DNA from 4 places in the Streptomyces sp. NPDC031340 genome. Region 1 is predicted to be linked to each of the others. Evidence: riboswitches for the same ligand, from Rfam matches in the RefSeq annotation. Region 1 holds a riboswitch; each other region holds the start of a gene.
What was found. A riboswitch is a leader RNA that binds a small molecule or an ion and turns the genes downstream of it on or off. The one in region 1 is predicted to bind cyclic di-AMP.

Region 1 (7,084 bases):
CACCCACCACCCACCACCTCCGGACGACCACGCACCCCCGACCGGATCCCCCACCCACCACCGCCGGACGACCACGCACCCCCGACCGGAACCGCGCCCTCACCACCCCCGACCGAAGCGCGCGCCCACCACCCCGAACCGCGCACGTAAAATCGACCGCACTGTGTCTGACTCCCGCAACGCCCCCGAGACCCCCCGCCCCGCCGCTCCGGCCGTCCCGGTGCCCGGCGAGCACCTCGCCCCCGCCTCCGCCCCCGGTGCGGGCGCGTCCTTCCGGCGTGCCCGGGGCAGGGGGGAACCCCGGTTCCCGGACGGGCCGCAGGCCGATCCCGCCGGGTCGCACTTCGAGCGGCGGATCCGGAGCTTCCAGCCCCGGCGCAGCAGGGTGACCGCGGGGCAGGCGGACGCGTTGCAGCGGCTGTGGCCCAAGTGGGGGCTGGACATCGACGGGCAGCGGGTGATCGACCTCGCCGAACTGTTCGGCGACACCGGTCCGGTGGTGCTGGAGATCGGGTTCGGCATGGGCGAGGCCACCGCGCAGATGGCCGCCGCCGACCCGGGGACCAACATCCTCGCCGTCGACGTGCACACCCCCGGCCAGGGCAATCTGCTCAACCTCGCCGACCAGGCCGGCCTGTCCAACGTCCGGGTCGGCAACGGGGACGCGATCATCCTGCTGCGCGAGATGCTCGTCCCGGACTCCCTCGACGGCCTGCGCGTCTACTTCCCCGACCCCTGGCCCAAGAAGCGGCACCACAAACGGCGCCTGATCCAGCCCGAGTTCCTCGATCTCGCCGCGTCCCGCATCAAGCCGGGCGGCATCGTGCACTGCGCGACCGACTGGGAGCCGTACGCCGAGCAGATGCTCGAGGTGCTCACCGCGCATCCCGGGTTCGAGAACACCCGGCCCGGCGGCGGTTTCGCGCCGCGCCCCGGCTTCCGGCCACTGACCCGTTTCGAGGGACAGGGACTGGACAAGGGACATGTCGTGAACGACCTGCTGTTCCGCCGCGTACAGCAGCACAACCAGCCCCCCGCCGGCGCCTGAAGCGTGCCGGACGCATCCCGCACCGTCGCGGGCGGCGCGCTGCCTCGTTAGGGTCGATGCCGTGGCCACCTTTCCCCCGTACCCGACGCATCCGCCGTACGCCGGCGGCCTGGCCGGCGGCGGGGCCAGGCACGCGCACTGGTGGCAGCGCAGGTGGGTGCGCTACGGCGCGCTCTGCACCCTGCTCGCGCTCTCCGGGCTCGTCATCCTGGCCCTGGTGCGCGAACAGACCGGCACCGAGGGGTTCCTGGTCGGGCTGGGACTCGCCGTGCTGCCGGTGCCGCTCCTGGTGGCCGCCTTCCGCTGGCTCGACCGGGTCGCCCCCGGCCCGTGGCGCAACCTGGTGTTCGCCTTCGCGTGGGGCGCCTGCGCGGCGGCACTGATAGCGATCGTCGCCAACAGCTTCGCGACCAGATGGATAGCGACGTCGACCGCGGACCCGGCGAGCGCGGACACCCTCGGCGCGACGGTCATAGCGCCGGTCGTCGAGGAATCCGCGAAGGCCGCGGCCGTGCTGCTGGTGTTCCTGTTCCGCAGACGGGACTTCGCGGGAATCGTCGACGGGGTGGTGATAGCCGGGATCACCGCCACCGGCTTCGCGTTCACCGAGAACATCCTCTACCTCGGCACCGCCTTCGGCACCGACCAGCTCACCGGCGACAGCGGCATCGCCTCCGTCACCGCGGCGACCTTCTTCGTCCGCGTCGTCATGTCGCCGTTCGCGCACCCGCTGTTCACCGTCCTGACCGGCATCGGTTTCGGCGTGGCCGCGCTCTCGGCGGAACGGCAGCACGTCCGGCGCGTGCTCGTCCCGCTCTCCGGGCTGCTGCTCGCCATGGGCATGCACGCGTTGTGGAACGGCTCGGCGACGTTCGGCCAGTTCGGGTTCTTCGCGGTCTACGCGGCCTTCATGGTGCCCGCGTTCGGGCTGCTGACCTGGCTGGTGATCTGGACGCGGCAGCGCGAACTGCGGACCGTGCGCGAGGAACTGCCGCCGTACGTCGTCGCGGGCTGGCTGACGCCGGCCGAGCCGTACGCGCTCGGCTCCATGCGGGCGCGGCGGGCGGCCCGCGAGTACGCCCGCCACCGCTTCGGCAAGCCGGCCAGGCGGACGGTGGCCCAGTACGAGGCGTACGCGACGTCGCTGGCGTTCCTGCGGCACCGGGGACGGCGCGGACGCGCGGACGCCGACTTCGTCGTACGGGAGCGGGAGTTGCTGGCCGAACTCTGGTGGCGGCGCGAGATCGCGCGGCCCGCGCTGGACCACGCGGCCAGGGTGACGGCTCCCCCCGTGCCGGTCGTCGCACCGCCCTGGCCGGCCTACGGACACCCCGCGAACCCCACGTACAACCCGTACCGCTACTGAGACCTGCCCGGAATTCCCGGACACGCCTGACCGGCAGTCCTGACGTCGGGGGGTTTGCCGCCAGGACCGCCGGGGATCAGGGAGAGATCAGGGGTTGAGTCCCTTGCCGCGCAGCCAGGCCATCGGGTCGATGCCACTGGCCTGCCCGCCCGCGTGGACCTCGAGGTGCAGGTGCGGGCCGGTCACGTTCCCGGTGGCGCCCACGCGCCCGATGACGTCGCCGGTGCTGACCTTCTGGCCCACGCTCACGCTGATCGACGACTGGTGGCAGAACCACAGCTCGGTGCCGTCGTCCAGGGTCAGGATCGTGCGGTAGCCGTACGCCCCCGCCCAGCCCGCCTCGGTGATGGTCCCGCTGTGGATGGCCTTGATGAGCGTGCCGGTCGGGGCGGCGAAGTCGAGGCCGGTGTGGTAGCCGGAGGACCACATGGAGCCGGCCTGACCGAAGGTCGAGGTGATGGTGTACGAGGAGGTCGGCAGCGTGTACTGCTTGGCCAGCTCGGCGAGGCGCGCGGCCTCGGCCTTCTTCTTGGCCTCCGCCTCCGCCTTGTCCTTGGCGGCGGCGGCCTTCGCGGCGGCCGCCTTCTCGGCCTGCGCGGCCGCGTCGGCGACCTGCTTGGCGACGGCGGCCTCGGTGGCCCGCTGCGTCTTGGTCTCGACCTGGACCTGCTGCGACTCGGCCTGCGCCATGATGCGGTCGCGCAGCGCCTCGCCGGCGTCCTTGGTGCTCTCCGCCGAGGTCACGCCGACGCTGCTGAGCGGAGTGGCGGACCCCTGCGGCTCGGGCTCGTCGTCGGAGATCAGCGAACCGACCGAGGGCAGGTCGGGCATGGAGATGGACACCGGCGGCTTGCCGGTGTTGGCGCTGGCCATGCCGCCCGCGCCGACGGCGGCTATGACGCCGACGCCGAGAACCGTGGAGCTGCGGGCGAGTCCCCCGCCGCGCTGCTTGGAGACGCGATGCCGGCCACGGACGGGACGGACGGAATCCTCAGTGGGGTTCCATGCCTCCCACGGGCCCTCGTCGGTGCGGTAGCCGCCGTAGCCGAAGGTGTCACTCGGCTGGAACGGGGCTGTCGGGGCAGGCGGGTTGGACGCCACGTGGGCGTGCTCCTTTCCTTCCTCCTCGCCTACCGGGTTAGCTGACGGGTTCGGAGCAGGAAGGTCTCCTACGCGCGTATATCGACCGTGCTTCCACGGCGGTATTCGCGCGATTCACCCCAGGGTGGTGGTTCCCCGGTTCCCTTGCGGGATTCGGCGCGTGCGCACGGAGCCGCCTCTTGTGACGGCTGGGACGACCGCGCTGCGTTATCGAACGTTAATAGACGCAGGGGCTCGTTTCCAAGCTGTTCCGCTTGATCATTAACGAATCCACGCCGGACGTACGTCCCCATGACCACCTAAAAACGGGCGAGTTGACCCCACCCTTCACCCCGGACGGCCCGTCGACCGCACTGCGCAGGGCGGTCACCCCATCACTCCCGGTGACCGACCGCGCGAAAACACCGACGGCCGGGATCATTTCGATCCCGGCCGTCGGCCTTGAGTAGCGGGGACAGGATTTGAACCTGCGACCTCTGGGTTATGAGCCCAGCGAGCTACCGAGCTGCTCCACCCCGCGTCGTTGTGTCACCAGTGTACGCCATGCGCGGGACCGCAAGCACACGCGTTTCTCCGCGGAGCGCGCCGTCGGCCGCCCACGGCGGGAAGGGGACGGGACGGGGGTGTCCGCCCGCAGCGGTTGGCGCGTCAACCCCAGCACCTCCGAGCCCACCGATTCCGCGCCGTTCCGAGGACGGACACCCCCGTCCCGGCCCCGACTTCCCCCCACCGTCGGCGCAACGCGCACCCCCCGAGACCCGCACAGGCGCCGCAGGCACTGGCGCACCCCCACCGACCGGCGACAAGCCGCCGCAGGCACTGGCGCACCCCCACCGAACCGCGACAAGCCGCCGCAGGCAGTGGCGCACCCCCACCGAACCGCGACAAGCCGCCGCAGGCACCCCGCACCCGGCGCCCCGCTACCCCACCAGATGCCGATTCGGCGCCGCGGCCCGCTCCGCGTACTCCGGCAGCACGACCACGTCGACCCCCTCCCCCGCCAACAGCCCGCTCCCGTCCGCGCTCTCGACGAACGTGTCGGGCTCCCGCCAAGCCGTCACCACCCGCCGCACCCCCGCGTCGAGGATCAGACGCGCGCACGGCTTCGGCCGGGACGCGCGCCGGGCGCACGGCTCGAGGCTGCTGTAGACCGTGGCGCCGGCGAGCCGGGGATCGGCCGGATCGAGCTTCGCCAGAGCCGCCTCCTCGGCGTGCACCACAGGATCGTCGCCCTCACGGGAGTACCCCCGGGCCAGCTCCGTGCCGTCACCGGCCACCACCACCGCCCCCACGCTGAACGCCGTCCGCGACGGCGGACACAGCTCCGCCAGCTCGCACGCGAGAGCCAGCCAGTGGCGGTCGGCGGCCACGGCGACCTCCCCGGCGCCGGGAGCCGTCGGCTCGTACCGCATGAGGACGACGTCCTCGATCCGCCGTGTCTCCAGCAGCCGCAGCCGCCCGCCCTGGTACGCCCCCGGACCGAACAGCCGCGGCGCGGCGGGGTCGCCCACGAACAGCGGCGCCAGCACGAGCTGCAGCTCGTCGGCGAGCCCCTGCTGGAGCAGCTGGGTGTGCACCAGCCCCCCGCCCTCCACCATGAGACGGCGCACCCCCCGGACGTCGTGCAGATGCCGCAGCAGCGGCCGCCAGCCGACCTCGTCGCCCAGCACGACGACGTCGGCGGCGAGACCCAGCGCGCGGGCCCGCTCGGCGCCCTCGCCCGTCGTGTAGAGGACCTTCTCGCCGCCCGTGTGCCAGAACCGCGCCGCCGGATCGAGTTCTCCGGACGCGCTGACCGTGACCTTGAGCGGGTACGCGGACCGCCCCGCGGACACCCGGTCGGCGCGACGCCGCTCCGAGTTGACCAGCAGCCGCGGGTTGTCGGCCCGGATGGTCCCGGCACCGACCAGGATCGCGTCGACGGAAGCACGCACCTCGTCGACCCGGTCGAAGTCCGCCGGGCCGGAGAGCAGGAGCCGCTCGGGGCCGGCGTCGTCGAGGTAGCCGTCCAGGGAGACGGCGGCGGACAGCAGGACGTAGGGATGCGGCATCGAGCGCGCTCACTCTCGGAGGCGGGCGGTCTTGGTTCAAGTTTGAAACAAACTTACACTGATGGCATGACACCCCGCTGGCTCACCCCGGACGAGCAGCGCGCCTGGCGCGCGTTCATCGCGGCGACGCACCTCCTGGAGGACGCGCTCGACCGGCAGCTCCAGCAGGACGCCGGCATGCCGCATCTGTACTACTCCATCCTCACCAATCTTTCCGAGGCGCCGGAGCGCAGGCTGCGCATGACCGACCTCGCCGAGAAGACGAAGATCACCCGCAGCCGTCTGACGTACGCGGTGACCCGGCTGGAGAAGGACGGCCTGCTGCGGCGCGAGAACTGCAGGTGGGACAAGCGGAGCAGTATTGCCGCACTGACCGACGAGGGCATGGCGGTGCTGGAACGCACGGCCCCCGGCCACGTCGAGACGGTGCGCGCGTCCCTCTTCGACCACCTCACCGAGGAGCAGGTGGCACAGCTGGAGGACATCTGCACGGGGATCGCGCGGGCGCTGGAAGGCCAGGATGCCCCCCGGCCAGCCCCCGACGAGGTCCCGTGGCGCCGCCGCTCCTCCCCTTGCTCCTGAGCCACGCCGCTTGTTCGTGAGCCACGCCCCTTGTTCGTGAGCCGCACCGCCGGCTCGTGAAACCTGTTGATTCAAATTTAAAGCATGGAGTAGGGTCCCCTCAGCGGATCTGCTTCAAATCTGAAGCACACCTCCCGTGCAACCGCGAGCACGGAAGCAGAGCACCCGTCCGCGCCGTCCACCCCGGCCCCGGAGGCCCGCATGCCCGACCCCGCCCCCGACTTCCCCGCCGCCACGCCGCGCACCCGCGTGCGGGTACCGCTGCGCTTCCACGACGGATACAGCGCCGACGCCGACCTGGTCACCTTCCACGGCCTGGCCGACGACCGCGAGCACGTGGCCGTGGTCCTCGGCGACCCGGCCCCCGGCACGCCCCCGCTGGTCCGCCTGCACTCCGAGTGCCTGACCGGCGACGTCTTCGGCTCGGCCCGCTGCGACTGCGGACCCCAGCTGCGCGAAGCGGTCGAGCGCATCGCCGACCGCGGCGGCGTCCTGCTCTACCTCCGCCAGGAGGGACGCGGCATCGGCCTCTACAACAAGCTCGACGCCTACGCGCTCCAGGACGACGGCCTGGACACCTACCAGGCGAACGCGGCGCTCGGCCTGCCCGAGGACGCCCGCGACTACACGGCGGCCGCCCAGATGCTGCGCGCCCTCGGCATCGGCGAACTGGACCTGCTGTCCAACAACCCGGACAAGGCGGAGCAGCTGCGCACCCTCGGCATCGACGTCCGCGACCGCGTGCCCACGGGCGTGTTCACCACCGCCCACAACGTCCGCTACCTGCGCGCGAAGGTTCTCCAGACGCGGCACACGCTGCCGTTGGACAGTCTCGCGGAGCTGACCGCGGGCTGAGGACAGCAGCCCTCAGCGGGCCGGGTCCGCCAACAGCCCGAGGACCCGCTCCAGCTCCCGCCGCGTCTCCGGGTCTGCGAT
Region 2 (7,084 bases), on a different contig from region 1:
CGGAGGTGCTGGCCGACATCGGGCTCACACCGGTGGAGGTGGCCGGGCGGATCAGCGCGAGCCTGGCCGTCAAGGAGGCCGCCGCCGACCCGGCGGGGGCCGCCCCAGTCAAGGAGAGGGCTGAATGACCAAGGAGTTCGACCTCGGCGCACTCCTGGCCGAGCGCGGAGCCGAGCGCTACGAGCTGCACACCAGGTACCTCAACCACCAGCTCCCGCGCATGCTGCACACCATCGGCTTCGACAAGGTCTACGAGCGCGGCGAGGGCGCGTACTTCTGGGACGCGGACGGCAACGACTACCTGGACATGCTCGCCGGGTTCGGGGTGATGGGCCTGGGCCGCCACCACCCCGTGGTCCGCAAGGCGCTGCACGACGTCCTCGACGCGTCGCTGGCCGACCTCACCCGCTTCGACTGCCAGCCGCTGCCCGGGCTGCTGGCCGAGAAGCTCCTCGCGCACAGCCCGCACCTGGACCGGGTGTTCTTCGGCAACAGCGGCACCGAGGCGGTCGAGGGCGCGCTGAAGTTCGCCCGTTACGCCACCGGCAGGCCCAGGGTGCTGTACTGCGAGCACGCCTTCCACGGACTGACGACGGGTTCGCTGTCGGTCAACGGCGAGTCCGGCTTCCGGGACGGCTTCGCCCCGCTGCTGCCCGACACCCCCGTACCCCTCGGCGACCTCGACGCCCTGGCGAGGGAGCTGAGGAGGGGCGACGTCGCCGCCCTGATCGTGGAGCCGATCCAGGGCAAGGGCGTGTACGAGGCCCCACCCGGCTACCTGCGGGCCGCGCAGGAACTGCTGCACCGGCACAAGGCACTGCTCATCGCCGACGAGGTGCAGACCGGCCTGGGCCGGACCGGCGACTTCTACGCCTACCAGCACGAGGAGGGCGTCGAGCCGGACCTGGTGTGCGTGGCCAAGGCGCTGTCGGGCGGATACGTGCCGGTCGGGGCGACGCTCGGCAAGGACTGGATCTTCAAGAAGGTCTACTCGTCGATGGACCGCGTCCTCGTCCACTCGGCGAGCTTCGGGTCCAACGCGCAGGCCATGGCGGCCGGGCTCGCCGTGCTGTCGGTCATGGAGAACGAGCAGGTCGTCGCGAACGCCCGGATGACGGGCGATCGCCTGAGGTCCCGGCTCGCGGCGCTGACCGAGAAGTACGAGCTGCTCGCCGACGTCCGCGGCCGCGGGCTGATGATCGGCATCGAGTTCGGCCGGCCCAGGTCGCTGAAGCTGCGCAGCCGGTGGACCATGCTGCAGGCCGCCCGCAAGGGACTGTTCGCGCAGATGGTCGTCGTTCCGCTGCTGCAGCGCCACCGCATCCTCACCCAGGTCTCCGGCGACCACCTGGAGGTCATCAAGCTGATCCCGCCGCTGATCATCGGCGATCGGGAGGTGGACCGGTTCGTGGCCGCCTTCACGGAGGTGATGGACGAGGCGCACAATGGAGGCGGGCTGATGTGGGACTTCGGCAAGACGCTGATCAAACAGGCCGTCGCCAACCGCTGACCCGGGCCGCCGGCCGGGCAGTCCCTGCCACCGGCCAAGAGCTGTTTGCCTCTGAGGCAAGAAATTTGCCCCAGAGGTAAAGCTGCGGCTCAATGGGGGTATGAGCTCCCCGGAAGCCGAGTTCGAGCAGCCGACGGGACCGCTGGCAGACCTGCCCGCCGTCGCGCCGCAGCTCCGCGCACTGCGCCGCCGCGCCTCCCTCACCCTGGAGGCCGCGGCCCGCGCTGCCGGACTGTCCCCGGCCCACCTCTCCCGGCTGGAGACCGGGCAGCGGCAACCCTCGCTGCCGGTGCTGCTCGGGCTCGCCCGCATCTACGGTACGACCGTCTCCGAACTGCTCGGCGAGACGGTCGCCGACCGTAACGCGGTGGTGCGCGGCGTCGACATGGAACCCACCGCCGCGGGCGGCTGGACCTACTGGCAGGCCGGCGCCTCCGGCCGGGGCATGCAGGCCCTGCGGGTCCACGCGCCGTACGGCACCCAGGGCGACATCGTGCGCGTGCACCCGGGCGAGGAGTGGCTGTACGTCCTCGCCGGGCGGCTGTGGCTGCGCCTGGGGGACGCCACCCACCGGCTCGGTCCCGGCGACAGCGCGCACTTCGACTCGCTGACGCCGCACCGTATCGCGGCGCTGGACCCCGAAGGGGTCGAGCTGCTGTTCGTCCACACCCTGTTGCAGAGTCCCACGGCCGCGCTGTGCCTGGGCCCGACCACCGGAGACATGCCATGAGCAATTACGAGGAGAAGTTCCCGCGGTCCCTGTGGATCCGCCTGATCATCTACATCGCGGCGGGCCACCTCTTCGCGGGCTTCATCTACCTGCTGTTCTCGGTGGGCGCCAAGTAGCCCGCCGCACAGTCCGACGCCGCCTCCTGCCCGGCGTCAGTCGAGCAGGCGCTCGCGCAGCCGCTCCCGGACCGCCGGGGTCATGCCGAGCCCCTGCTCCAGGTAGGACTCGACCCCGCCCCACGTCTCCTCGATGGTCTCGAAGGCCGCCGCCAGGTATTCCTCGCGCGCCTCGAACAGCGGGCTGAGCAGCTCCATGACCTCGGGGGAGTAGGCCGAGGGCGAGCTGGAGCCGCGGCGCACCCGGTAGCGGCGGTGCTTGGCGTTCGACTCCAGGTAGTCGGCGAAGATCGCGTCCCGCTCCACGCCCACGGCGAGCAGGGTCACGGCGATCGACAGGCCCGCGCGGTCCTTGCCCGCGGCGCAGTGCATCAGCGCGGGCACGCTGTCCTCGGCCAGCGCGTGCAGCACGCGCGTGTGCTCGCCGGTGCGCTCCTTGACGATCAGCCGGTACGAGCCGATCATGCGGCCGGCCGCCTTGCCGTCCCCGAGTATCTCGCGCAGCTGGTCGAGGTCTCCGTCCCGGACCATCTTCCAGAACTCGGCGCCGTCCGCCGGGTCGCTCAGCGGCAGGTTCACGTTCCGCACGCCCGGCAGCTCGACGTCCGGGCCCTCCAGCTTCTGGTCCGCCGCGTTGCGGAAGTCGAAGACGGTGTGCAGCCCCAGCGAGGCGAGGAAGGCGGCGTCCTCCGCGGTGGCGTGCGCGAGGTGGCCGCTGCGGAACAGCACTCCGTGGCGCACCCGTCGTCCGTCCACCGTCGGCAGGCCCCCCACGTCGCGGAAGTTGCGAATTCCTGCCAGCTCGGGCTCGGTCGACGGGATCTGCTGCGTCACGGGGGCTCCTCCCAGCCGTCCCCGCCGGCGCTGCTCGTCGACGGGCACCTCCTTGACGATACGACACGCACACCCCGGCTCAGCAGGGGGTGTGTGGCCTGACCGTGCGGAGCCGACGGTGGTATCGCCCACGTCTGAGTCTTCTGTCCGAATTAGTGCTTTGGGTGGATTTCGTTGCAACTCGCTCCGGAATAAGGAAAGCTGGCGCGAGTGCGCGTGAGCATCGTCATATCGGTCACCGTGAGTCGCCCGTCATGTTCACGTAATGCGCATTGGTTTTCAGGGAATTTGGCCGATACGGACGGCTCGGAATCGACGGAGGGTGACCGCGAATTCCCATTGGGGATCAAGGGAAACGTGCGCCTCCCGCAACCTCTTGTTGTCCCTTCGCGCCGTGGTCGCTTACGTTCGCCAGGCAATCCGGACGGACGCCTAATCCTGCCGCCGCCCGGAATCCCGCACCACTCACCCGTGCACGGCAGGAGCGGGGGACCCGCAGGTAGAACCGCCTGTCCGGTCTCCGGAACAGGCTTGGGGTCAAGTCGCGCCCACGGCGCGGCCGGACAGCTCCAGTCCGCACCCGACAGCTCACCTCGCAGGCGCCGGAGAGGAATTCGTCATGCCCGCGAAGGGTAAGCACCGCCGCCCCAAGTCCCAGCGGTTCACCCGCTCCATCGCCGTCGCCGGAACCGGCGGCGCCGCGCTCGCCCTCCCCCTGCTGGGGGCCACCGGCGCCCACGCCGACACCGCGCAGCCGGTTTCGCAGAAGACCGTGCAGTCCCTTTCCGGCGCCGAGAAGACGGCGGCCGAGGGGAAGAAGGCGGCCAAGGGCAAGGCCGCGAACAATGCGCGGGTGCGGACCTATTCGGTGCGCAAGGGCGACTGCCTCTCGAAGATCGCCGAGGAGCAGAGCGTCCGCGGCGGCTGGCAGAAGCTCTACGCGGACAACCGCGAGGCCGTGGGCGACGACCCGTCGCTGATCCACCCCGGCCTGAGGCTCGTCATCGGCAAGAAGGCCGCGGCCGGCGCCACCAAGTCGTCGTCCGCTTCGCCTTTTTCATCCACTTCGCCGTCTTCGTCCTCGTCTTCTTCGGCGTCCTCCCCGGCTCCCGCGCCTGCCGCCGGCTCTCCGTCCGCTTCCTCCGCCGACCCGTCTCCCTCGGCGTCCGCGGACCCGTCCTCCTCGCAGTCGGCGACGGTCGCCCAGGTCGCCGAGACCACCGGCACCTCCACCGGCACCTCCAGCGGTTACACCCTCCCGGTCTCCGGGGCCGGCGTCGGCACCGGATACCGCGTCGCGGGCAGCATGTGGTCCAGCGGCTACCACACCGGCGTCGACTTCGTCGTGCCGACCGGCACCTCGCTGAAGGCCGTGGGCGCCGGCACGGTCGTCTCCGCGGGCTGGGGCGGCGCCTACGGCAACCAGGTCGTCATCCAGCTGAGCGACGGCTACTACGCCCAGTACGCCCACCTCTCGCAGCTCTCCGTCTCGGCCGGCCAGACCGTCACCACCGGCCAGCAGATCGGCCTCTCCGGCGCGACCGGCAACGTGACCGGCCCGCACCTGCACTTCGAGATCCGCACCACGCCGAACTACGGCTCCGACGTGGACCCGGTCGGCTACCTCCGCTCCAAGGGCGTCGCCGTCGGCTGACGGCTCCCCGACCGCCCGGCATGCCGCCGAGGGGCGGACCCCGATCCCCGGGTCCGGCCCTCGGCCGTCGCCGTGCGCGGGTGCGGGTGCGGGTGCGGGTGCGGGTGCGGGTGCGGCTTATTCCGGGTTTGGCGAACAATTTAGGCGTGGCTTATCTCACCGTTCGTCAAGCCCTCCCTACGGTCGCGTAGGTCACATTGAGCGGTGAATCATGACCTGCTGTGGCAGACGATTCGAAGAGTGACAGCAGATCAGTGATCGGGTCGTACGTCGCGGTGGGGGACAGCTTCACCGAGGGCGTCGGCGACCCGGGTCCCGACGGGGCGTTCGTCGGCTGGGCGGACCGCTTCGCGGTGCTCCTCGCCGACCGGCGGCCCGAGGGCGACTTCACGTACACCAACCTCGCCGTGCGCGGCAGGCTGCTCGACCAGATCGTGGCCGAGCAGGTCCCGCAGGCCGTCGGACTCGCTCCGGACCTGGTGTCCTTCTGCGCGGGCGGCAACGACATCCTCCGGCCCGGCACCGACCCCGACGAGGTCGCCGAGCGGTTCGAGCGGGCGGTCGCACGGCTCACCGAGGCCGCCGGCACCGTCCTGGTGACGACGGGCTTCGACACCCGTGGCGTGCCGGTGCTCAAGCGCCTGCGCGGCAAGATCGCCACCTACAACGGCCATGTACGAGCCATCGCCGACCGCTACGGCTGTCCCGTGCTGGACCTGTGGTCCCTGAAGTCCGTCCAGGACCGCCGGGCCTGGGACGGCGACCGGCTCCACCTCTCGCCCGAGGGGCACACGCGCGTGGCGCTGCGCGCCGGCCAGGTCCTCGGCCTGGAGGTGCCGGCCGACCCCGAGCAGCCCTGGCCGCCGCTTCCGCCGCGCGGCACCCTGGAGATCCGGCGGGACGACGTGCAGTGGGCGCGCGAGTACCTGGTGCCCTGGATCGGCCGTCGCCTGCGCGGGGAGTCGTCCGGCGACCACGTCGAGGCGAAGGGGATGCTGTCCCCGTACGACATCAAGCTGCGGATCGAGTCGGTCGCCTGACCCGGCGCTGCGGAGCCGGTGCTCCGGAGCCGGTGCTCCGTGGCATGTTCCGTGGCGTGTTCCGTGCGGCCGGCCGGGAACAGCCGGCCGGCGGACGGTGTTCTGCCCGTACATGACGACCAGCGACGCCATCGCGACGGATGTGCTGCACTACACCGCCTTCTCCGACGACCCCGCCGGGGGCAACCCGGCCGGGGTCGTCCTGGACGCGAGCGGTCTCGGCGACGCCGCCATGCTCGCCGTCGCCGCCGAGGTCGGCTACTCGGAGACCGCGTTCCTGACCCCTGGTCCGCGGCGGCCCGGCACCGACCCCGAACGGGTCTTCACCGTGCGGTACTTCAGCCCCAAGGCGGAGGTGCCGTTCTGCGGGCACGCCACCGTCGCGGCCGCCGTCGCCCTCGCCGAGCGGACCGGGCCCGGCGAGCTGCTGTTCGTGACGCAGGCCGGAGACGTCCCGGTGTCGGTGGCGGCCGGGCCGTCCGGCGCCCCGCGCGCGACCCTGACCAGCGTCGAGCCGTACGTCGCCGACGCGGCAGCCGACGACGTCGCCGAGGCCCTGGCCGCCCTCGGCTGGCCCGCCGCCGACCTGGACCCGGCGCTGCCCCCGCGGATCGCCTTCGCGGGCGCCCGTCATCTGGTGCTGGCGGCGGCCGGCCGCGCCCGGCTGGCCGCCCTGGACTACGACTTCGAGCGCCTGGCCGCCCTGATGAACCGTCTGGACCTGACGACCCTGCAACTGGTCTGGCGGGAGCGGGAGGACGTCTTCCACGTCCGCGACCCCTTCCCCGTCGGCGGTGTGGTGGAGGACCCCGCCACCGGCGCCGCGGCCGCCGCGCTGGGCGCCTACCTGCGCACCCTCGGCGCGGTCGCCCCCGACGCCCGACTCACCCTGCATCAGGGCCACGACCTGGGACGACCGTCCACGCTCACGGTCGACCTGCGGGACGGGGACCCGCGCGTCCGGGTGAGCGGGACGGCGGTGCCCATCCCGGCGGTGCGGCCCTGAAAGCGGCAGCGCCTGCGGCGGCCGCGTCCGTAACGGCCGCCGCCGATCTTTGGTCTTTCCTTGGAAAGCCCCCGCCGGGCCCGGTGAACCGGGCGTTGTCGGTGGGGCCGACCATAATGGAAGGCCTCCGACCCGACCTGGAGGTACCGTGTCCGGTTCCCGTCCCCTGAGCTCCGGGCTCCGCGCGCTGCGGC
Region 3 (7,084 bases), on a different contig from region 1:
TTGGTCGGCTCGTCCAGCACCAGCAGCCTGCGGGGGCGCAGCAGCGCGGCGGCGAGGCCGAGTCGCTGCTTCGTGCCCAGCGAGTACGCCCGGGCCTTCTTGCCGGCCGCCGCCGTCAGCCCCACCCGGTCCAGCGCCGCCGCGACGCGGGTGCGCCGGGTGCGCGGGTCGGCGGTCGGGTCGGCGGCGTCGTAGCGCAGCAGGTTGTCGCGGCCGGAGAGGAAGCCGTACAGGGCGGGGCCCTCGATGAGGGCGCCGACGTGCGGGAGCACGGTGCGCGCGGCGTGCGGCATGGGGCGTCCGAGGACGTGCGCCGTGCCCGACGTCGGCTCGATCAGGCCCATCAGCATGCGGATGGTGGTGGTCTTGCCGGAGCCGTTCGGACCGAGGAAGCCGAAGACGCTGCCCGCCGGGACGGTCAGGTCCAGGCCGTCGACGGCGAGCTGCCCGCCGCGGTAGCGCTTGGTGAGCGCGCGGGTGACGATGACGCCGTCGCCCGCGCCGGGCGCGTCCGGCTCAGCGGCGGACGTCTCCTCCATCGGCTCCCTCGATCCGTCGTGCCCGTGCGGTGGTTACTTCCCCTCGCCGGCGGCCTTCACCAGCGCGTCCTTGGTCACGGCACCGACGTAGACCTTGCCGTCGTCGGTGACCAGGGCGTTGATCAGGCGGGTCTTGAAGACGGTGCCCGAGCCGAAGCTGCCGGACACCTTGTCGCCCAGCGAGTCGAGGAAGCCCCCGAAGGCGCCGTCGGCGCCGGAGCCGGAGCCGGAGCCGGACGGGACGCCCTGGCCGCCGGTGTCGAAGACGGCGACGGAGTTCCAGCCCTCGCCGATGACGTTCGGCCCGTCGGAGCCCTGGCCGGGGCCCTTGCCGAGGCCCAGACCGAAGTCCTGGCCGAGGCCCTCGGTGTCCCCGTCGCCCTTCCGGTCGTGCCCGGTCGCACCGCCCTCGGTGACCTTCGCGCCCTTGGGAGGCGTGAAGTCGAACGTGGACGCCGCCGGCGCGGCGAAGCTGACCTGGGTGAAGCCGGCGTCGACCACCGCGGCGCCGCCGCTCGCGGGCGTCAGCGTGAACTTCAGCGGCATCCCGGTCTTCGCGTCCACAGCGACGGTGATCTGGCCGACGGTCGAGCCGGACTGCTTCGGCTTGACGACCAGGCGGTAGGCGTCCCGGCCGGCGACCTGCGCGGTGCCCTCGACGGTCACCGAGGTCGTGTCGTCGACGGCCTTCAGGGCTTCCTCGGTGAGGTCCTTCGGCGTGGCGGGCAGGTCTTCCGGCCGCTGCTCGCGGGCCGCGCCGCCGGAGCGGGAATCGGAGGCCGAGGAGCCTGCGCCGGAGTCCGTCGCGTGGTAGACCTCGTTCGACTTGCTGTCGTAGCCCCATACGTCCTTGCCGTTGCGGATGAGGCTGTACTCGGCCGCGTCCTCCAGCAGGGACAGCTTCTGCTTGTCGGGGCCGTCGGCCGCCACACGCAGGGTGTGGGTGCCGGAGACCAGTTCGGGGAGCTTGCTGGACGGGTCCGCGGAGGAACCGTCGCCGCCGGACCCGGAGGCGCCGGAGGCCAGCGAGCTCTCCAGCCCGCCGAAGTCGGGCAGCCCCAGATCGGTGCTGATCTTCACCGTGCCGGACAGCTGCTGGACGTCCGACTCGGCGATCTTCTCGATGAGCTGCTGCGCGCTGATCTTCGGCAGGTCGGGGTCCCCGGAGTCGGCGAGCGCGGGGACCAGCCCGATGGTCGCCGCCGCCACCCCCACGACCGCGACCGGAACGACATACCGCGCGGCCTTGCGCCGTCCCGCGCGCAGGTCGTCGGACTCCCCGGCGATCGTGCTGTCGTCGGATCCGTACGGTGCCATGTGTGCCTTACCTCCGTCGTCGGCGGCGGCTGCTCCACTCATGATTCACCCCGAGCCGCCATTCTCACCCGAATCGGTGAGGATTGGTGTTTTCCGTGGTCTCCATCTGACCAAACAGCCCGTCAGGAAGCGTCAGACCGCGGAGCCAACTCCGTGTACGTCTGGGGTATGACACGAGGGGGCGGCGCGTCCGCCTACCCGTAGGGGTGCGGCGCGGCGGAGTGACGTACGCCACTGCGCGAGCGGTCCGGCAAGGGGCAGGGTCGGGTTCGGGTTCGGGTCCGGCCGGGCCGGGGGGCGTCACCCGGCGCGGTGCACCACCGCGTCGCACAGCTGCACCAGCGCCGCCTTCGCGTCGCATTCCGGGAGCGGGGCGAGGGCCGCCCGGGCGTCCTCCGCGTACCGCACCGTGTCGCGCCGCGCCTGCTCCAGCGCGGGGTGCGCCCGCAGCTCCGCCAGCGCCCGGGCGTGGAGCGCGTCGTCGGTCAGGTCGGAGTCCAGCAGCTCGCACAGGGCGATGTCCTCGGCGAGCCCCAGCCGGGCCGCCCGCTCCCGCAGCCGCAGCACCGGCAGCGTCGGGACGCCCTCCCGCAGGTCCGTGCCCGGGGTCTTCCCGGACTCGTGCGAGTCGGAGGCGATGTCCAGCACGTCGTCGGCCAGCTGGAAGGCGACGCCGAGCCGCTCCCCGTACTGGGTGAGCACGTCGACGACCGTCTCGTCGGCGCCCGACATCATCGCGCCGAACCGGCAGGACACGGCCACCAGCGACCCCGTCTTGCCGCCCAGGACGTCGAGGTAGTGCTCGACCGGGTCCCGGCCGTCCTGCGGGCCCGCGGTCTCCAGGATCTGCCCGGTGACCAGCCGCTCGAACGCCTCGGCCTGCACCCGGACCGCCTCGGGCCCCAGGTCGGCCAGGATGTGCGAGGCGCGGGCGAACAGGAAGTCGCCGGTGAGGACCGCCACCGAGTTGCCCCAGCGCGTGTTCGCGCTGTCCACGCCGCGCCGCACCGCCGCCTCGTCCATGACGTCGTCGTGGTACAGGGTCGCGAGGTGGGTCAGCTCCACGACCACGGCCGAAGGCACGATCCCCGGCGCGTACGGGTCACCGAACCGGGCGGCGAGCATCACGAGAAGCGGACGGAACCGCTTTCCGCCCGCCCGCACCAGGTGCTGGGCGGCCTCCGTGATGAAGGGGACCTCGCTCTTGGTGGCTTCGAGCAGTCCCTCCTCGACAGCCGCCATTCCGGCCTGGACATCGGCTTCCAGAGCCTGGTCCCGCACGCTCAGCCCGAATGGCCCGACGACGGTCACGAGGGGTCTCCTGTCTGCTGGTGTCTGCTGGCGATTACACGGTTTGTCGATAGGTCGCTGCCCCCACTCAAGTCAGCGTATCCGGTCGGCTTTCGATCACCCATGCCGCCCACCCGTCCAGCACGGGCGGTATGGGATCACGGCCGGTATGTTTTCGATCACCAGATAAGACCAGACATTCATAGACTTACCCGATCAGTCGGCGGGGGGAGCGCGCACCAGAGGCCGGCGGCAGCGACTGCACAGAACCCCCTCTTTGACGTGGGCACGCAGGACGCTCCCGGCGGCACGGGAGGACGGCACCCGGACGACCCCCGACCGCACCCGACCGCACCCGACCGCACCCGCCGAGCCATCCATGGACCGCCCGCCGTCCATCCATGAAGTGCCCACCGAGCCGCCCACCGAGCGTCAACCCGGCGGCGCGACACCGCCCCGACCCACGGGCAGCCCATTGCAACCGAGTTGGCCTCATTGACCGTTTTGCCGCACTTGTGAATGCCCGTGAGTTGGCTCACGCCCCGCCCCGTGCCGCCGCCCGCGCGTCACCCCCTCACATCCCTTTACGCGCTACGCACTTGACCCTTGGCTGCTGCAAAGGATCAAGCACCCCATACCCCCCACATCAAGGTCAAAAAGCCCGGCATACGAAACCGCCACTTGTTCCGGACATGTGCTCTCGCATACGTTCCCGGCCTGTCGGGCGGACGCCGAATCCTGCCGCCGCCCGGGAACACCCATCGACGAACTCACGCACGGCAGGAGCGGGGGAACCAGGTAAGTCGCCGGACCGGGCACCGTCCCGGCCCGGCTGGGGGTGAAGTCGCGTCGCCGCAGGGCGAGGCGGCCGGGCATCTCCCGCCCGAACCCGACAGCTCACCTCGCAGGCGCCGGAGAGGAACCGTCATGTCTGCAGCCGCCCGGCACCCCCGCGTCAGAAATTCCCGTCTCGTCCGCAAACTCGCCGTCGCCGGCACAGGTCTCGCCGTGCTCGCCCTGCCGCTCGTCGGCGCGACCGAGGCGTCAGCGGCCACCTCGACCGCCGTCACCGCCGCCTCGCTCGGCTACCCCAACAACCTCGACGGCTGGATCCGGGCCTCCCTCAACGTGATGGCGCAGAAGGGCATCCCGGGCTCCTACGACGGCATCTACCGCAACGTCATGCGCGAGTCCTCGGGCAACCCGAACGCGATCAACAACTGGGACTCGAACGCCGCCGCCGGCACCCCCTCCAAGGGCCTGCTGCAGGTCATCGACCCGACGTTCGCCGCCTACCACGTGCCCGGCACGGCGTACGACCCCTACGACCCGGTCGCGAACATCACCGCCGCCTGCAACTACGCTGCCAAGCGCTACGGTTCGATCGACAACGTCTACGGCGCCTACTGAGCCGACACGGACTCGGCCCCGGAGAAGAGCCGCTCGAGGACGACGGCGATGCCGTCGTCCTCGTTCGACAGGGTGACCTCGTCGGCGACGGCGCGGAGTTCGGGGTGGGCGTTGGCCATGGCGACGCCGTGCGCGGCCCAGTCGAACATGGGGATGTCGTTGGGCATGTCCCCGAAGGCGATCGTCTGGTGCGCACCCAGGCCGAGGTGCTCGGCGGCCAGCGCGAGGCCGGTCGCCTTGGTGACCCCGCACGGCTGGAGCTCGACGGTGCCGGGTCCCGACATGGTGACCGTGGCGAGGGGACCGACCACCGCGCGCGCCGTCTCCGTCAACTCGTCGTCCGTGAGGTCGGGGTGACGCAGCAGCACCTTGCTGATCGGCGCGCTCCACAGATCGTCGCGGCGCCCGACCCGCACGGCGGGCAGGGTGGGGTGCGGCATGAGGTAGCCGGGCTCGATGAGCGTGAGTCCGTCGACGCCGTCCTGGTCGACGGCCGCGTACACCTCTCCGACCTCGGCCTCTATCTTCCCGAGCGCGGTCTCGGCCAGTTCCCGGTCCAGGGTGACGGACCACAGCAGGCGGTCCGCCGAGGCGTCGTAGACCTGTGCGCCCTGCGCGCACACCGCGAGCCCGCCGCCGCCCAGGGCGTCCAGCAGCGGCCGTACGCGCGGCGCCGGCCGGCCCGTGACGACGAGGTGCCGGGCGCCGGCCTCAGCCGCCCGCGCGAGCGCGGCGAGGGAACGGTCGGAGAGCGTGTCGTCGCTGCGGAGCAGGGTGCCGTCCAGGTCGGTGGCGACGAGTGCGTATGCGGTGGGTGCGGCCATGATCAGAGAATACGGACCGGGCGCCGCGCCGACTCACCGCGCCCGGACGACAGTTGCGGAACCCCCACACAGGGTCAATTCGAGCATGGCGAACTCTTCAGACACTGCCGGGGACAACTGCCCAGGACCGGCGACTCGGCCGTAACGTGTGGCGCGGCCACATGACGGTACGCGCGGCCACATGACGGCACGCGTCACATGGTGAGAGTGAGGCAGCACCCATGCCCCCCTTCGATGTCCCCGAGGGCGACCCCTTCGGCCCGCACAACCTTCCCTACGGTGTCTTCTCGCCCGAGGGATCCGCCGACCGGACCGTGGGTGTCCGCCTCGGCGACCACGTCCTCGACGCGGGCGCGGCGGCGGTGGCGCTCGGCTCCCCGTACGCCTCCCTGCTCGCGCGGCCCTCGCTGAACCCGCTCCTCGCCGCGGGCCGCACCGCCTGGTCGGACGTGCGCCGCGCGCTGACCGCGTGGGTGACCGTGCCGGCCCACCGGGAGACGGTCGAACGGTTCCTCCACCCGCTGTCCGCGGTGACCCTGCACCTCCCCTTCGAGGTCGCGGACTACGTCGACTTCTACGCCTCCGAGAACCACGCGCGGAACGTCGGGCGGATCTTCCGCCCCGACGCCGCCGACTCGCTGACCCCCAACTGGAAGCACCTGCCCATCGGTTACCACGGCCGGTCGGGCACGGTGGTCGTGTCCGGCACGGACGTCGTCCGCCCGTCGGGGCAGCGCAAGGCCCCGAGCGACGCGGAGCCCGTCTTCGGACCGTCCGTCCGGCTGGACATCGAGGCCGAGGTCGGCTTCGTGGTGGGCGTTCCGTCGCGGATGGGCCGGCCGGTGGCGCTCGGTGACTTCCGCGACCACGTCTTCGGGCTGTGCCTGCTCAACGACTGGTCGGCGCGCGACATCCAGGCCTGGGAGTACGTCCCCCTCGGCCCGTTCCTCGGCAAGTCCTTCGCCACCTCGGTGTCGGCGTGGATCACCCCGCTGGACGCGCTGGAGGAGGCCCGGGTGGCGCCGCCCGAGCGCACCCACCCGCTGCTGCCCTACCTGGACGACTCCGGCTCCGTGGACGAGCCGGGCGGCTACGACCTGCGGATCTCCGTCGCGATCAACGGTCACGTCGTCTCCGAGCCTCCCTTCTCCACCATGTACTGGACGGCCGCGCAGCAGCTGGCGCACATGACCGTCAACGGGGCCTCGCTGCGGACCGGCGACCTGTACGGCTCGGGCACGGTGAGCGGGACCGAGCCGGCGCAGCGCGGGTCCCTGCTGGAGCTGACCTGGAACGGGCGGGATCCGCTCGAACTCCTCGACGGCAAGCGCACGTTCCTGGAGGACGGGGACGTGGTGACGATGTCGGCGTGGGCGCCCGGACCGGGCGGGGTCCGCGTGGGCCTCGGCGAGGTGACGGGGAGGGTCGTGCCGCGGCAGTGATCCCCGACGGGGCCGGGGCGATGCCGTCCGGGGTGACGCGGCCAGGTGAGGCAGGCGGCCGGGCTGTGGTGACCGGGAGCGCGGTGGGGGCGGATCTGTGACAGTGGCGGCACGTGACGTAGTCGTCCGTTTCCGTCTCCTGACTCCCGCGTCCGCCGCCGTCATACTGGCGGCTGGCGCGTCGTCCTTCGGGTCTCTACGCCGACACCACCGCACCTCTCCTCCGACCAGCAACCGGAGTCACTGGCATGACCGTCTGTCT
Region 4 (7,084 bases), on a different contig from region 1:
CCGCTCTGCTGACGATCGCCGTCCCCTCGGCGTGCGTGATGGGCGTGGCCGGCATCGCCGCCGCCTCCGTCGGCACCCTGGTCGGCGACAAGGACACCTCCACGACGGCTTCGGACGCGCACGCGGTGAAACCGTCCACCGCCAACAACAAGCTGGACGTCCAGCTCAAGAGCCTCTCCGCCGGCGCCGACGACTTCGCCGACCGGGCCAGCCGCACGCAGGAACGTATCGACCTCAAGGCGCAGCAGGAGGCCGAGAAGAAGAAGGCCGCCGCCGAGGCCGCCCTCAAGGAGCGGTTGCGCCCCAAGTACGCGCTGCCGGTCGCGCAGCACGGCCTCAGCGCCTACTTCGGCCAGGCCGGCATCAACTGGATGTCCGTGCACACCGGCATCGACTTCCCCGTCTCGTACGGCACGACGGTGATGGCCGCCACGGACGGCACCGTCCGCACCCAGTGGAACAGCGCCTACGGCAACATGATGATCGTGACGGCGAAGGACGGCACGGAGACGTGGTACTGCCACCTCTCCAGCTACCGCGTCGCCTCCGGTACGACGGTCAAGGCCGGCGACCCGATCGCGTACTCCGGGAACTCGGGCAACTCGACCGGCCCGCACCTGCACTTCGAGGTGCGGCCGGGCGGAGGTTCGGCCATAGACCCGCTCGCCTGGCTGCGCAGCCACGGCCTCGACCCGAACTGACCGGTCGCGCCCCGTCCCCGTGAGCCCCCGCCTTTCCGACGGGGGCTTTCCGGCTCCCGGATCCCGGCTCCCGGCTCCCGGCTCCCGGCTCCCGGCTCCCGGCTCCCGGCTCCCGGCTAGAGCTTCTCCACCGGTGCGTACCGCAGCAGCAGCCGCTTCGGCTTGGTGTCGCCGAAGTCGATCGTCGCCTCCGCGTTCGCGCCCGTGCCCTTGACGCCCACGACCGTGCCGAGTCCGAACTGGTCGTGCGTCACCCGGTCCCCGACAGCCAGCGAGACCACCGGCTTCTCCGACGTCCGACGCGTGGCGAACCCGGACGCGCCCGACGCCGAGGAGCGCGAGCGCGAGGACGACAGGGAGGCCGCCACCCCCGACGCGGGCCCGGAGGACACCGGAGACATGGCGCCCGTGCGCTTCCACTCGACGTGGTGCGGCGGGATCTCCTCCAGGAAGCGGGAGGGCGGGTTGTACGACGGCTGCCCCCAGGCGCTGCGCATCGACGAGCGCGTCAGGTAGAGCCGTTCCCGCGCGCGCGTGATGCCGACGTACGCCAGGCGCCGCTCCTCCTCCAGCTCCTTGGTCTGGCCGAGGGCGCGCATGTGCGGGAAGACGCCGTCCTCCATGCCGGTGAGGAAGACCACCGGGAACTCCAGGCCCTTGGCGGTGTGCAGGGTCATCAGGGTGATGACGCCGTCGCCGTCCTCCTCGTCGGGGATCTGGTCGGAGTCGGCGACCAGGGCGACCTGTTCGAGGAAGTCGGCCAGCGTGCCGGCCTCTCCCTCGCCGCGCTCCTGCTCGAACTCCAGCGCCACAGCCGCGAGTTCCTGAAGGTTCTCGATGCGGGTCTCGTCCTGCGGGTCGGTGGACGCCTGCAACTCGGCCAGGTAGCCGGTGCGTTCGAGCACAGCCTCCAGGACGGTCGCCGGGCCGGCACCGGACTCGACGATCGTGCGGAGGTCCTCCATCAGCGTGTTGAACCGCTTGACGGCGTTGGTGGAGCGCGCCGCCATGCCGTACGCCTCGTCGACGCGCCGCAGCGCCTGCGGGAAGCTGATCTTCTCGCGCTGGGAGAGCGCGTCGATCATGGCCTCGGCGCGGTCGCCGATGCCCCGCTTGGGCACGTTGAGGATGCGGCGCAGCGGCACCGTGTCCTCCGGGTTGGCCAGCACCCGCAGGTAGGCCAGGACGTCCCGGACCTCCTTGCGCTCGTAGAAGCGGACGCCGCCGACGACCTTGTAGGGCAGGCCGACGCGGATGAAGACCTCTTCGAAGACACGGGACTGCGCGTTGGTGCGGTAGAAGACGGCGACGTCGCCGGCCTTGGCCTCGCCCGCGTCCGTGAGGCGGTCTATCTCGTCGGCGACGAACTGCGCCTCGTCGTGCTCGGTGTCCGCGACGTAGCCGGTGATGCGCGCACCCGTGCCCGCGTTGGTCCACAGGTTCTTCGGGCGGCGGGACTCGTTGCGCTCGATGACCGCGTTGGCCGCGCTGAGGATCGTCTGGGTGGAGCGGTAGTTCTGCTCCAGCAGGATCGTGGTCGCGTCCGGGTAGTCCTCCTCGAACTGGAGGATGTTGCGGATGGTCGCGCCGCGGAAGGCGTAGATCGACTGGTCCGCGTCACCGACGACGCACAGCTCGGCGGGCGGGAGGTCGTACTCGTTCGGCGGGACGTCGGTGTCGTCGGCGCGGGCGCCGGTGCCGACGAGCTCGCGCACGAGCGCGTACTGGGCGTGGTTGGTGTCCTGGTACTCGTCGACCAGGACGTGCCGGAAGCGGCGGCGGTAGTGCTCGGCGACGTCGGGGAACGCGCGCAGCAGGTTGACCGTCGTCATGATCAGGTCGTCGAAGTCGAGGGCGTTCGCCTCGCGCAGCCGCGACTGGTACAGGGCGTAGGCCTGGGCGAGGGTCTTCTCGAATCCGTCGGTGGCCTGCGCGGCGAAGTCCTCCTCGTCGATCAGCTCGTTCTTCAGGTTGCTGATCTTGGCGCTGAAGGACTTGGGCGGGTAGCGCTTGGGGTCGAGGTCCAGGTCACGGCAGACCAGGGCCATCAGGCGCTTGGAGTCGGCGGCGTCGTAGATCGAGAACGACGACGTGAACCCGAGCCTCTTGCTCTCCCGGCGCAGGATGCGCACGCACGCGCTGTGGAAGGTCATCACCCACATCGCGTTCGCGCGGGGGCCGACGAGCTGCTCGACGCGCTCCTTCATCTCGCCCGCGGCCTTGTTGGTGAAGGTGATCGCGAGGATCTGGCCCGGGTGGACGCCCCGCTCGGCGAGCAGGTAGGCGATGCGGTGGGTGAGCACGCGGGTCTTGCCGGAGCCGGCGCCTGCCACGATGAGCAGGGGGGTGCCGTGGTGCACGACGGCGGCGCGCTGGTTGTCGTTCAGCCCCTCCAGGAGCGCTGCCGCGTCGACCGGGGGTCGCGGGGCGCCGTCGCGGTAGTAAGCGTCCCGGTCCGGCGGCACGTCGAACTTCCCGCCGAACAGATCGTCCGGAACAGGTTCCGGCACATGATCGTCCTCGGGCGGCGGCGGAGGCTCCTCCTCGTGGCCGCGGGGGGCCTGGAGGTCCGCCAGGAAGCTGTCGTCAAAGAGGCTGCTCATCGCTCTCCGAGTCTAGGGCGCCCCACCGACAGCCCGCCGCCGCCCTGAGAACATCGCCGGATCCGGCGACCCCGTTCCCTGGGGCACGCTCCGTATCGGATGGTCACATTCAGCGATCGACAGGGAGCGCTCGACCGAAGGTCACGAAAATGTATCGGGCATATCGAACATCAACCTTCACAGGAGCCACGCGAGTTGGCTACGGTGCCGGGCAGGCCGAACGACCCCCACCGGCGAACGTCGCCGGGCCGTACGGCCTCCGCCGAGTCCGGCGCGCCGCCGCGCTTCCGGAGCCGGGGACCCAACCGACCTTGGGGTGAATCGGCCCACTCTCCTTCCGGGGAGAAGGCCGTAGGGCAACCCTTCCGAACCATCCCGCCCGAACCCGACAGCTAACTCGGTAGGCGGAAGATGGAAGGAGTCGCCTCCCTTGGCGTCGCACCGCAAGTCGCGCCCCGCTGGTACGCGCGTGGCCGGAATCCGCACCCCCGCCCTCGCCACCGCCGCCCTCACCTCCGTGGCCCTGCTGTCCCAGTCGGCCAACGCCGCCCCCGCCGCCGACGGGAAGCCGAGCCTGGAGGAGGTCGAGAAGAAGGTCGACGACCTGTACCGCCAGGCCGAGTCGGCGACCGAGAAGTACAACGCGGCGAAGGAGAAGACGTCGAAGCAGCGCAAGCGCGTCGACACCCTCCTCGACGACGTCGCCAAGCGCACCCAGAAGCTGAACGAGGCGCGGGAGGAACTCGGGTCCTTCGCCGCGGCCCAGTACCGCACCGGCGCCTCCGCGCCCGACACCGCGACCTTCCTGCTCGCGGACTCGCCGCAGGACTACTTCGACCAGACCCAGCTGATGAGCCGGCTCACCGGCCGCCAGAAGCAGGCCGTCGACGACTACGTCACCGAGCAGTCCGCGACGATGAAGAAGCGCCAGGAGGCCACCAAGAGCCTGGAGACGCTCACCGAATCGCAGAGCGACCTCCAGACGGCCAAGTCCACCGTCCAGAAGAAGCTGTCCGACGCGCGTGAACTCCTGTCGAAGCTGAACGCCGAGGAGAAGGCGCGGCTGGCGGCGATCGAGAAGAAGAAGCAGGAGGAGGCCGCGCGCCAAGCGGCCGAGCTGGCCGCTCAGCAGGCGGCGCAGCAGAAGGCGCAGGAACAGAGCGGCAGCGCGTCGACGGGCTCGACCTCGACCTCGGGGAGCTCGACCACCGACTCGACCTACACCACCAAGGCCGAGAAGGCGATCGCCTTCGCCCGCGCGCAGATCGGCAAGCCGTACGTCTGGGGCGCCACCGGTCCCGACTCCTACGACTGCTCTGGCCTCACCCAGGCCGCCTGGAAGGCGGCCGGCGTGGCCCTCCCCCGCACCACCTACGACCAGGTGAACGCTGGCACCACCGTCTCACTCGCCGACGCGCAGCCCGGCGACCTGATCTTCTTCTACGACGACATCAGCCACGTCGGCCTCTACATCGGCAACGGCATGATGATCCACGCCCCGAAGCCGGGCGCGTACGTCCGCGAGGAGTCGGTCTACTACGGCGGCGCGTCGATCATCCACAGCGTGGTCCGCCCGGCCTGAGAGCAGGCGTACAGCCCTGGCCTGGTCGAGCGCCCTGTCCCGGGAACCCGACCAGGCTCTGCCCCGGCTACAGATACGGGCGGGTGATCAACTCGATCGCGTGGCCGGCGGGGTCCTTGAAGTACACGCCTCGGCCGCCGTGCTCGTTGTTGATCTCACCGGTGCGGCGCATCTGCGGGTCGGCCCAGTGCTCGATGCCCTGGTCACAGAGCCGCCGGTACGCCCGGTCGAACAGCTCGTCGTCGATCAGGAACGCGTAGTGCTGCATCTGGATCTCCACCGGCGGCTCGGCGAACTGCAGCAGCACACCGTCGGGGAGCTGAATGTTGGTGAAGGGGCCCCAGGAAGGCGCTTCCGCCACTTCCAGCAGTTCCCGGAAGAAGCGGGCCGACTCGCGGCGGTCCTTGGCGGCGATGATGGTGTGGTTGAACGTGACTGCCATACGGCTGACCTCAGTATCGTTCGGCACGACAAACGGACTCGCGGTGCACGAGCACTGGGAGGTCCGCGTGCCGAACTGAGGGAGTGCCCTCTCGGCACCCGCCGCGCGATCAGCCCGCCACCGGGTGGCCAATCCGTGTGTGGCGTAATGCCGGTCCGGTGTTCACGTCGGGTGACCCTACTTGGCCCCTTCGGGTCAGGTCCAGAGCACCGCGATGAAGATGTTGGTCATGGTGAGCCCGCCCACCAGTCCGAACAGGCCCTTGTCCACTTTCTCCTCGTCCCGCTTGACGTAGACCAGACCGAGGATGACGACCAGGACGGCGAGCTTCACGCCGATCTTGATGTTGTTGACCTCGTGGCCCTGGGCCTGATGGATGCCGACCAGGGCCACACCGGTGATCAGCATGGTCAGTGCGCCGTGCAGCATCGCGGGCACGAAGCGTGCGGTGCCCTGGCCCATCGCCTTCATCTGGGTGAGGAAGCCGCCGAGGAGCGCGGCTATGCCGATGATGTGCAAGCCGACGAAGAGATGGATGAGTACGTCCATGAGGCCGGAGCTTAGACAGCGCCCCGAACCCCACCCGACACCGGCCCTCCCCCCGACGGCGGCATACGCGACGAACGCGGCCCAGGCCGTCCCGGCGACAGCGAAACGGGGACTCCGGGAGGGGTAGGTGTGGCGCGAACTCCTGAGGAAGACCCCACATGGCTGAGGAGCATGCTGTTGCCCGGCAGGCGTATGGCAGGGTCGTCCCGCAAGGCCGGTGCCGGCGGCTCAGGGAGGAAGCGTGGAGCAGAGGATCTTGGCGCAGCGCTACGAGTTGGTGGAGCAGCTCGGGCGCGGCGGCATGGGGACTGTGTACCGGGCGGTCGATCGTCGGCTGCGCCGGGAGGTCGCCGTGAAGACCCTCTCCGCGGAGCTGGCGCGGCAGCCCCAGTTCCTTGCCCGGTTCCGGCGAGAGGCGCATGCCGCCGCCGCGCTCAACCACCCGGGCATAGCCACCGTTCACGACGCGGGTGAGGGCTCCGGAGACGATTCCGCCGAGCCGTACCTGGTGATGGAGTACGTGAAGGGCCGGACGCTGAGCGACGTCGTGGGTGACGGCCCCATGCCGGTCGCGCAGGCCGTGGACATCACCGGACAGGTGCTGGAGGCTCTTGAACACAGCCACCGGCAGGCCATCGTGCACCGGGACATCAAGCCGGCGAACGTCATCCTCACGCGCGGCGGTACGGTCAAGGTGCTCGACTTCGGCATCGCCAAGGCACTCAGCGAAGCGGCGACCCGCCTCACCGGCACCGGAGTCGCGGTCGGCACGCCCGCTTACCTGTCACCCGAGCAGATCGTCGGGGACGAGACCGACCACCGTACGGACCTGTACGCCGTCGGCTGCCTGCTGTACGAACTCGTGACGGGGCGCCCCCCGTTCACCGGCGAGTCACCGTTCTCCGTGATGCACCAGCACCTGGCCGCGGAGCCCGTGGCGCCGTCCCGCCTGCGGCCGGAACTGCCTGCTGCGATGGACACGGTCATTCTGCGCGCTCTGCGAAAGAGCCGGGAGGACCGCTTCCCGGACGCGGCCGCGATGAGGGTCTCGCTCACCGAGGCCGCACTGGTCGCCCCCACGCCCGTGTCCCCGTCTCCCACCGAGGTCGATCCGGCGGCCAGGACGATGACGCGCCCGGCCGTCGCTCCGCGGGCCTCCGCCGAAAGCGCCCCGCCGGTCCCCTCCCCGAACCGGCGCCGGCTGGGG

Region 2: it holds a riboswitch for cyclic di-AMP, as region 1 does, so the genes downstream of both, ACZ5GT_RS05530 (peptidoglycan DD-metalloendopeptidase family protein) here and ACZ5GT_RS18675 (M23 family metallopeptidase) in region 1, are expected to answer to the same signal.
Region 3: it holds a riboswitch for cyclic di-AMP, as region 1 does, so the genes downstream of both, ACZ5GT_RS39855 (transglycosylase SLT domain-containing protein) here and ACZ5GT_RS18675 (M23 family metallopeptidase) in region 1, are expected to answer to the same signal.
Region 4: it holds a riboswitch for cyclic di-AMP, as region 1 does, so the genes downstream of both, ACZ5GT_RS21340 (C40 family peptidase) here and ACZ5GT_RS18675 (M23 family metallopeptidase) in region 1, are expected to answer to the same signal.

The regions. Positions count from the first base shown of each region.
Region 1 is NZ_JBVIIE010000021.1:111,519-118,602, reverse strand. It holds gene trmB (tRNA (guanosine(46)-N7)-methyltransferase TrmB) at 164-1,048, shown strand; gene ACZ5GT_RS18680 (PrsW family intramembrane metalloprotease) at 1,110-2,414, shown strand; gene ACZ5GT_RS18675 (M23 family metallopeptidase) at 2,502-3,515, opposite strand; cyclic di-AMP (ydaO/yuaA leader) riboswitch at 3,527-3,684, opposite strand; tRNA gene ACZ5GT_RS18670 (tRNA-Met) at 3,962-4,035, opposite strand; gene ACZ5GT_RS18665 (dihydrofolate reductase family protein) at 4,436-5,566, opposite strand; gene ACZ5GT_RS18660 (MarR family winged helix-turn-helix transcriptional regulator) at 5,633-6,148, shown strand; gene ACZ5GT_RS18655 (GTP cyclohydrolase II) at 6,350-7,003, shown strand; gene ACZ5GT_RS18650 (NADPH-dependent FMN reductase) at 7,016-7,084, opposite strand, start outside.
Region 2 is NZ_JBVIIE010000005.1:197,466-204,549, reverse strand. It holds gene dxs (1-deoxy-D-xylulose-5-phosphate synthase) at 1-128, shown strand, start outside; gene ACZ5GT_RS05550 (aspartate aminotransferase family protein) at 125-1,510, shown strand; gene ACZ5GT_RS05545 (helix-turn-helix domain-containing protein) at 1,611-2,240, shown strand; gene ACZ5GT_RS05540 (DUF6126 family protein) at 2,237-2,356, shown strand; gene ACZ5GT_RS05535 (tyrosine-protein phosphatase) at 2,393-3,190, opposite strand; cyclic di-AMP (ydaO/yuaA leader) riboswitch at 3,647-3,805, shown strand; gene ACZ5GT_RS05530 (peptidoglycan DD-metalloendopeptidase family protein) at 3,810-4,844, shown strand; gene ACZ5GT_RS05525 (SGNH/GDSL hydrolase family protein) at 5,099-5,884, shown strand; gene ACZ5GT_RS05520 (PhzF family phenazine biosynthesis protein) at 5,997-6,890, shown strand; gene ACZ5GT_RS05515 (MBL fold metallo-hydrolase) at 7,039-7,084, shown strand, end outside.
Region 3 is NZ_JBVIIE010000099.1:3,335-10,418, reverse strand. It holds gene ACZ5GT_RS39870 (ABC transporter ATP-binding protein) at 1-539, opposite strand, end outside; gene ACZ5GT_RS39865 (LolA family protein) at 573-1,856, opposite strand; gene ACZ5GT_RS39860 (polyprenyl synthetase family protein) at 2,157-3,167, opposite strand; cyclic di-AMP (ydaO/yuaA leader) riboswitch at 3,899-4,072, shown strand; gene ACZ5GT_RS39855 (transglycosylase SLT domain-containing protein) at 4,074-4,556, shown strand; gene ACZ5GT_RS39850 (HAD family hydrolase) at 4,550-5,380, opposite strand; gene fahA (fumarylacetoacetase) at 5,602-6,822, shown strand; gene ACZ5GT_RS39840 (M56 family metallopeptidase) at 7,071-7,084, shown strand, end outside.
Region 4 is NZ_JBVIIE010000026.1:33,871-40,954, reverse strand. It holds gene ACZ5GT_RS21350 (M23 family metallopeptidase) at 1-701, shown strand, start outside; gene pcrA (DNA helicase PcrA) at 818-3,304, opposite strand; cyclic di-AMP (ydaO/yuaA leader) riboswitch at 3,555-3,726, shown strand; gene ACZ5GT_RS21340 (C40 family peptidase) at 3,735-4,886, shown strand; gene ACZ5GT_RS21335 (VOC family protein) at 4,954-5,328, opposite strand; gene ACZ5GT_RS21330 (hypothetical protein) at 5,524-5,877, opposite strand; gene ACZ5GT_RS21325 (protein kinase domain-containing protein) at 6,119-7,084, shown strand, end outside.